2 regions of the Bradyrhizobium sp. HKCCYLS3013 genome follow, and region 2 is predicted to be linked to the other one. Evidence: predicted binding sites of a transcription regulator. Region 2 holds the regulator's gene; the other holds the start of a gene.
The links. Region 2 encodes HrcA, which represses chaperone genes, less so after heat shock. Its sites were predicted from a motif close to GTTAGCACTCNCNNNNNGNGAGTGCTAAC; they were not measured.
Positions count from the first base shown of each region.

Region 1: the regulator HrcA is predicted to act here: its motif matches at 2,538-2,566, upstream of groES (co-chaperone GroES).

Region 1 covers NZ_JBNPTK010000001.1:119,201-123,411, forward strand. Annotated here, with positions in the region: gene ACQR1F_RS00520 (hypothetical protein) at 1-237, opposite strand, end outside; gene groL (chaperonin GroEL) at 378-2,021, opposite strand; gene groES (co-chaperone GroES) at 2,143-2,439, opposite strand; gene ACQR1F_RS00535 (hypothetical protein) at 2,771-3,277, shown strand; gene ACQR1F_RS00540 (protein phosphatase CheZ) at 3,392-4,171, opposite strand.
Region 2 covers NZ_JBNPTK010000006.1:233,357-237,567, reverse strand. Annotated here, with positions in the region: gene rdgB (RdgB/HAM1 family non-canonical purine NTP pyrophosphatase) at 1-402, opposite strand, end outside; gene rph (ribonuclease PH) at 399-1,112, opposite strand; gene hrcA (heat-inducible transcriptional repressor HrcA) at 1,287-2,375, shown strand; gene grpE (nucleotide exchange factor GrpE) at 2,506-3,126, shown strand; gene ACQR1F_RS13845 (hypothetical protein) at 3,268-4,203, opposite strand.

The DNA.
Region 1 (4,211 bases), on a different contig from region 2:
CTTGCGATCCGAATTCTTTGCGACGGGATAGCAGACGTCGAGCGTGGCGGCGGTGACGGTCTTGCCCTGGCGCGTCTCCTTCAGGATCACGTCGGCATTGCCGTCCATCAGACCGTCGATCGCGGTGAAATACCGCGTCTCGTTGGCGGGGGCCTTGGTCCCGCTCTTGCTCTGGGCCCAACCGAGTTCCGGCGCGGCCGCTACAATCACGGCCAGCGCAAGCAAAATCGCGCGCATCTGAAAATCCTTGTGGGGGCAGAATCGGCCTTAAGCTGTAGCGCCGATTTGCGGTCGCTGCACCCCCGGCGCGGACACTCGGCCAAAAAGAAGGCCGCCCGGAGGCGGCCTTCCTGAATGTGAGATGTCGAAAACAGGGCTCAGAAGCCCATGCCGCCCATGCCACCCATGCCGCCGCCGGCCGGCATCGCGGGAGCCGCATCCTTCGGCAGCTCGGCGACCATGGCCTCGGTGGTGACCAGGAGACCGGCGACCGACGAGGCGTCCTGCAGCGCGGTGCGGACCACCTTGGCCGGGTCGATGATGCCCTTGGCAACCATATCGACATAGTCCTCGGTCTGCGCGTCGAAGCCGAAGGTCTCGGACTTCTCGTCCAGGATCTTGCCGACCACGATCGAGCCTTCGACGCCGGCGTTCTCGGAGATCTGGCGAATCGGAGCCTCGAGCGCCTTCAGCACGATGTTGATGCCGGCCTGGACGTCCGAGTTGGCGTTGGTGATGCGGCCGACCGCCTTCTTGGCGCGCAGCAGCGCCACGCCGCCGCCGGGGACGATGCCTTCCTGCACCGCAGCGCGGGTCGCGTTGAGGGCGTCCTCGACGCGGTCCTTCTTCTCCTTGACCTCGATCTCGGTCGCGCCGCCGACGCGGATCACCGCGACGCCGCCCGCGAGCTTGGCGAGACGCTCCTGCAGCTTCTCACGGTCGTAGTCCGAGGTGGTCTCCTCGATCTGCGCCTTGATCTGGCCGACGCGTGCCTCGATATCGGCCTTCTTGCCGGCACCGTTGACGATCGTGGTGTTCTCCTTGTCGATCACGACCTTCTTGGCGCGGCCGAGCATCTTCACCGTGACGTTCTCGAGCTTCATGCCGAGATCTTCCGAGATCAGCTGACCGCCGGTCAGGATCGCGATGTCCTCGAGCATGGCCTTGCGGCGGTCACCGAAGCCCGGCGCCTTTACGGCCGCGACCTTGAGGCCGCCGCGCAGGCGGTTGACGACCAGGGTGGCGAGCGCCTCGCCCTCGACGTCCTCGGCGATGATCAGGAGCGGACGGCCCGACTGCACCACGGCTTCGAGCACCGGCAGCATGGCCTGCAGGCCCGACAGCTTCTTCTCGTGCAGCAGCACGTAGACGTCGTCGAGCTCGGCGGTCATCTTCTCGGCATTGGTGACGAAGTAGGGCGAGAGATAGCCGCGGTCGAACTTCATGCCTTCGACGATGTCCACCTCGGTGTCGAGCGACTTGTTCTCCTCGACCGTGATGACGCCCTCGTTGCCGACCTTCTGCATCGCCTGGGCGATCATCTTGCCGATCGCGGCGTCGCCATTGGCGGAGATGGTGCCGACCTGGGCGACCTCGGAGGACGCAGCGACCGGCTTGGCGCGCTTCTCGATGTCCTTGATCACGGCGGCCACCGCGATGTCGATGCCGCGCTTGAGGTCCATCGGGTTCATGCCGGCGGCAACGGCCTTGGCGCCCTCGCGCACGATGGCCTGGGCCAGCACGGTCGCGGTGGTGGTGCCGTCACCGGCGGTGTCGTTGGTCTTGGAGGCGACCTCGCGCAGCATCTGCGCGCCCATGTTCTCGAACTTGTCCTCCAGCTCGATCTCCTTGGCGACGGTGACGCCGTCCTTGGTGATGCGCGGAGCGCCGAAGCTCTTCTCGATGACGACATTGCGGCCCTTCGGGCCGAGCGTCACCTTGACGGCGTTGGCGAGAATGTCGACGCCGCGCAGCATGCGGTCGCGTGCGTCGCCGGCGAATTTGACGTCCTTGGCTGCCATTTCAAAATTCTCCTGGAGTAGACCTCGACGGCGAGGGGCGTGATCGCCCGTCTGTCGCTGGAACGAGGTTGCAGAGCATTTTCGCCCGGGGCGGCTGATCGCCGCCCCCGACAGGTCGGGATCAGGCGACGACGCCCATGATGTCGGACTCCTTCATGATCAGGAGCTCCTCGCCGTCCAGCTTGACCTCGGTGCCGGACCACTTGCCGAACAGCACGCGGTCGCCGACCTTGACGTCGATCGGGATCAGCTTGCCGCTCTCGTCGCGGCCGCCGGGGCCGACGGCGACGACTTCGCCCTGCGAGGGCTTTTCCTTGGCGCTGTCGGGAATGATGATGCCGCCCTTGGTCTTCTCTTCGGCGTCGATGCGCTTAACCACGACGCGGTCGTGCAGGGGACGAAACTTCGATTTGGCCATGACGGATCCCTTTTGGGGTGCTTGGATAAGTGTTGCTGTCGGAGGAAATCTGAATGCGACCACATTTGACGCCCACTTGGCGCCAACTGGCTCGCAGCCTTAGCAATCGCGCCCTCCGAGTGCTAAAGACCGCTCGGGGAAATATGGCTTGCGGCTGTTCCTGTCAAGCAACGGCCAGCCGTTAAGCCGTTCTTGAGGCTGTTAGGGGGATGTTGTCCGGGGCCAGACATGTTAGTGGAGCGGCGTCGTCATCCGACGTCATTGCTCTGACGAGCGTTTTGCGCTTGGTTGCCGGACGGGGCAGCCACGATTCTGTTCCTAAGGGGATGCCATGACGAGTTCACGGTGCGCGCGGCCGGTTGCCAATCTCGCGATCGCGTCGGCGCTCACGATGCTTCTGGGAGCGTGCACGGGCTTCAGCCTGTCGCCGTCGCCCCCCATGCAGACCGAGGCGCCGGTCGAGCCCGAGGTTCCGGCGACGATCCGCCCCGAGGATCTCGTGGGCAAATGGGGCCTCGCCGCCTACAACAATCCGAATGACCGCGCGCGCACCGAGAAGATGGCTCTGGCGCAGTGCAAACAGCCTTACGTCATCGGGGCAGGCACGTCCGGCGGTGTCGTGATGCATCTGGCCGACCAGGCGACTCCCCAGGAACTGCGCCTGAAGGGGTCGGCCAGCGGCAAGAACTACATCGGCCCGGCCGGACCGCCCGGCGGCGAGCAGGACCGCGAGGTCGTCTCCTTCGACGGCCGTGTGCTGATCACCCGCTTCGTCGACAAGGATGCGGCGACCCGTTACCAGACGATGGTCTACGTCCGCTGCGGGCCGCGCGCCTGAGATCCGGGCGATCACCCCGCAAAGGTCGAGTGTCGAACGAAAAACGCCGGCGACTGCGCCGGCGTTCTGTATGGTGACGTGGCCTGAAGCGGTCGCTGGGACTGGCCGCCGACCTCAGTTGAACATCGCGTCGATGTCGTCCTGCGAGGCGTGGCCGACCTCGCCCGCCGCCTTCGGGCCGTTCAGCAGCCTGGCGTCGCCCTCGCGGGTGTCGACGATCGGCGGCACATGCGCCTTGATGGCGTCGACGCCGCCCCAGATGTCCATCATCACCACGATGTGGTGCTCGATGAACTTCATGGTGGTCATGACCTTGTTGATGCGCTGGCCGGTCAGGTCCTGGAAGTTGCAGGCCTCGAAGATCGACACCACGCGCTCCTGGATCTCTTCGCTCAGGATCTTCTGCTGGTCGGCCGAGTCCACCTTGGACAGCGCACTGGCGGCCTGGTCGATCGCCTCCGCGGCTTCGAGGATCTGCTGCGTCGCCTGCTCGGTGCCGCCGACGACCGCGCCGAGCTCGCCGTTGACCTTGGCCATCTCCTCGCCGTTGAAGCTCTTGGCATGGAGGGTCGCGATCTCGCCCTTGGTGCGGTTGATCGCGTCGTGGATCAGGTCGAGCTCGACCTTGAGCTTTTCGCACTGCTCGATCTGGGCACGATACGTCTCGAGCAGCGCGCGCGCTTCGGCGACCTCGCGTGCGGCGGATTCTTCGATGGCGGCGTTGGCCGTGTTGCTACCTCCGCTGCGGATGGCGTTGGCCATCTGGGAGCGGATCGCGCGCAGCTCGTCCATGATTTCCTTGTGGTTGGGGCCGATCTCGCCGCCCACGAAGTCGGGCTCCGGCATATGGCCGACGATTGCTTCTTCGATACGGAAACGCTTGCGAACAGCCATGATAGTATCCCTGACCTCTTGTTCGGATCAGTTCTACGCA
Region 2 (4,211 bases):
GCACAGCGCCGAAACGAAATGAGCGCCGCGCTGGTCGGCACCCGCGGCGCCGCGCTCCTGCAGCAGGCGCTCGATCCGCGTCATCGCGCCGGTGAAATCCTTGTCCGGTCCGGCCCAGCGCGCCGAATAGATCCCCGGCGCACCGTCGAGGGCGTGAACCACGATGCCGGAATCGTCGGCAAAGGCCGGAAGCTGCGCGGCCTTGGCCGCGGCGACCGCCTTGATGCGGGCGTTGGCCTGGAAGGTCTCGCCGGTCTCGTCCGGCTCGCCCAGGCCGAGATCGCCGGCCGACACCGCCTCGACGCCATGGGGGGCGAGCAGCTCGCGCATCTCGGCAAGCTTGCCGGGATTGTGGGTCGCGATGACGATGCGACCGGTGAGCCTGCGGTGCGGACCGTTCACGCGACCGCCATCTTCTGCAGGTCGACCAGCCGCGCGACGCCCTTGCGGGCGAGCGCCATCAGCGCCAGGAACTCGGCCTCGGTGAACGGCGTCTTCTCCGCCGTGCCCTGCACCTCGATGATGCGGCCGTCGCCGGTCATGACGAAATTGGCATCGGTCTCCGCCTCGGAATCCTCAGCGTAGTCGAGATCGAGCACCGGCGTGCCGTTGTAGATACCGCAGGAGATCGCGGCGACGTTGGCGCGCAGCACCTCGGTCTTGATCATGTTGCGCGACTTCATCCACTTGATGCAGTCGGCCAGCGCGACCCAGGCGCCGGTGATCGACGCCGTGCGCGTGCCGCCATCGGCCTGCAGCACGTCGCAGTCCACCGTGATCTGGCGCTCGCCGAGCGCTTCCAGGTCGATCGCGGTGCGCAGCGAGCGGCCGATCAGGCGCTGGATCTCGACCGTGCGGCCGGTCTGCTTGCCGGCGGAGGCCTCGCGCCGGGTTCGCTCCAACGTGGCGCGTGGCAGCATGCCGTATTCGGCGGTGATCCAGCCGCGTCCCTGGCCCTTGAGCCAGGGCGGCAGCCGGTCCTCGAGCGTGGCGGTGACCAGCACATGGGTGTCGCCGAACTTCACCAGGCAGGAGCCCTCGGCGTATTTGACGACGCCGCGTTCCAGGCTCACGGCCCGCAGTTCATCCGGTGCACGGCGGCTCGGCCGCATGATTCTCTCCGTGAAAGAGGCGAAAGAGGGTGTTTGACGGCCTTGTAGGAGCCGCGACCGGCAGCGGCAAGGGTTTATCAAGGGCCCGTCGCTCCCGGAGCCCCCTCCTCATGACCGGCTTGCCACCGAGCCGCCGCATGGACACATTATAGGCAGCTGGGAGGAGTGCATCTGGTGGCCCACCACGATCCGATCAACCTGATGACACCGCCGGCCGGTCTGGCGCAGCTGAACGAGCGCTCGCGCGAGATCTTCCGGCAGATCGTCGAAAGCTATCTGGCGACCGGCGAGCCGGTCGGCTCGCGCAACATTTCGCGGCTGATCGCGGTTCCGCTGTCGCCGGCCTCTGTACGCAACGTCATGGCCGATCTCGAGCAGCTCGGCCTGATCTACGCGCCGCACACCTCGGCCGGCCGGCTGCCCACCGAAGCCGGCCTGCGCTTCTTCGTCGACGCCCTGATGCAGGTTGGCGACATGACGGAGGCCGAGCGGCAGTCGATCCAGAGCCAGCTCGCGGCCGTCGGCCGGGCGCAATCGGTCGAGGCGGCGCTGGATGAAGCGCTGACCCGGCTGTCGGGTCTGACCCGTGCCGCCGCCGTGGTTCTGACCGCCAAATCCAACACCCGGCTGAAGCACATCGAGTTCGTCAGGCTCGAGCCCGAGCGCGCGCTCGTCGTTCTGGTCGGCGAGGAAGGACAGGTCGAGAACCGGGTCCTGACCCTGCCGCCGGGCGTGCCGTCCTCGGCATTGACCGAGGCGTCCAATTTCCTCAACGCCCGGATCAGAGGGCGGACGCTGGCGGAAGCGCGGCTCGAACTCGAGACCGCGCTGGCGCACGACCGTGCCGAGCTCGACCAGCTGACGCAGAAGGTGATCGCCGCCGGCGTCGCGAGCTGGTCCGGCGGCGACAGCGACGAGCGGCAGCTCATCGTGCGCGGCCACGCCAACCTGCTCGAGGACCTGCATGCGCTCGAAGATCTCGAGCGTGTCCGGCGGCTGTTCGACGATCTCGAAACCAAGCGCGGCGTCGTCGATCTGCTCGGGCGCGCGGAGAGCGCGGAAGGTGTCCGCATCTTCATCGGCTCGGAGAACAAGCTGTTCTCGCTGTCGGGCTCGTCGACGATCGTGTCGCCCTATTCCGACGCCACGGGTCGCATCGTCGGCGTGCTCGGCGTCATCGGTCCGACCCGGCTCAACTATGCCCGGGTGATTCCGACGGTCGATTATGCCGCGCGCCTGGTCAGCCGGCTGCTGGGTGGCTGATGCGTGAGATGGTTAATCCGCGGACGGCGTCTCCGGCGGGCCGGTCAGGCTGCGCTTGATTTTCGACGCCCAAAGCACGATATCCCGCCCCATATCCCCAAACCCGTCAGCCGAACTTGCGAGTCTGTCCATGACCGATCCCGACCTGCATAAGAATGATCCGGAAAACCCGGCGCAGGCCAGCGAACCCGTCGTCTCCAAGCCCTACATCATGCCCGATGATCCCGAGGCCGGCTCGGCAGAGGCCCTTGCCAAGGAGGCGGCCGACGCGCGCGACAAGATGCTGCGCACGCTGGCGGAGATGGAGAATCTGCGCAAGCGGACCGCCCGCGAGGTCGCCGATGCGCGGATGTACGGCATCACCGGCTTCGCACGCGACGTGCTCGACATCGCCGACAATCTGCAGCGCGCGCTCGATGCAGTGCCGGCCGAGACGCGCGACAATGCCGATGCGGGCCTGAAGTCGCTGATCGAGGGCGTCGAGCTCACCGAGCGCTCGCTGCTCAACACGCTGGAGAAGAACGGCGTCAAGAAGTTCGATCCGACGGGACAGAAGTTCGACCCCAACTTCCAGCAGGCGATGTACGAAGTCCCGGATCCGTCGGTGCCGTCCGGCACGGTGGTGCAGGTCGTGCAGGCCGGCTACATGATCGGCGAGCGCGTGCTGCGCCCCGCCCTGGTCGGCGTGTCCAAGGGCGGCGCGAAGGCGGCGCCCGCGGCGAGCAACGATCAGTCGAACAGCGCCGCCTGACGGCGAGCACCGGCACGCGTTCTGCGGCCTGTTGTCGAACGAAGAAGAAGCCACGGGCCGCAAGCCCGTGGCTTCTTGTTTCCCGCAGCGAATTTGCAGCTCGTATTGCGGCAAGCAGTCGGCGTCCGGATGCCGAGCTGCTCAGCCTCTTGGCTGGATGCCGTCGCGCACGGCGCGGAAGCGCGGGAAGGCTGCCGACCACTGGTCGCGCGGCGCGCTGCCGATGATCCGCAACGTGTTCGGCCCGCCGAAGCGCAGCCACTGCACCACCGTCACCGGCGTATTGTCCTTGCCGCTGGTGGCGTCGATCCGGGTCTCATAGGCCGGCTGGCCGTCGATGCGGATCGGCTCGGACATCGTGATGCGCGCTTCGCGGACGCCCGGAATGGTGGTGGCCGCCTGTTGCGCCACACGCGCGCGGTCGCCCGCCTCCGGGGCCACGCCGGCCACCAGCCCGATCACCACGAAGGGCGCGGCCTCGAAGCCCTTGTCCTCCTCGCCATCCGCCAGGATCAGGGCGCCCGGCCCGAGCGTGCGGATGGTCTTGAACCCGGAGAGGTCGGTGACCTTGAACGGCATCATCGCGAGCTGCTCGTCGACCGGAACGTCCTTGCGGACGACGGCGGAGGCGAACATCTGGCGCACGGCATCGTCGGTGTAGATCCGGCTCGCGGTCTCCGGGATCTGCACGGCCACGTAGCCGGAGAAGCCGTTGCCGGGCAGGATCATCGAGTAGCGCCGCACCGGCGTGTTGCCATCGCGGCCGTTCTCGACGGTATAGTAGGCGGTGCCGGCGGCGGTCTCGATGCTCTCCGGCTTGACGCTGCCGGTCCCGGCGGGATTGGCGGTAAACGCGTTCTTCACCTCGCCATAGGCGGCGGCGGGCAGTTCGGTCAGCAGCACCTTCACGCTCTGGTCCTCGGTTTCGAAGCCGGAGAACGTCTTGGCCTTGGCGAGCCCGACCAGCGGCGCGAGCCCGATGCGGACGCCGGGCGGAAATACGGCGTCAGTGGCCAATGCGGGGTGCAGCAGCGAGATCAGCAGGGTGGCCGCGGTGAAGAGTCGAACGATCATCATCAAACATT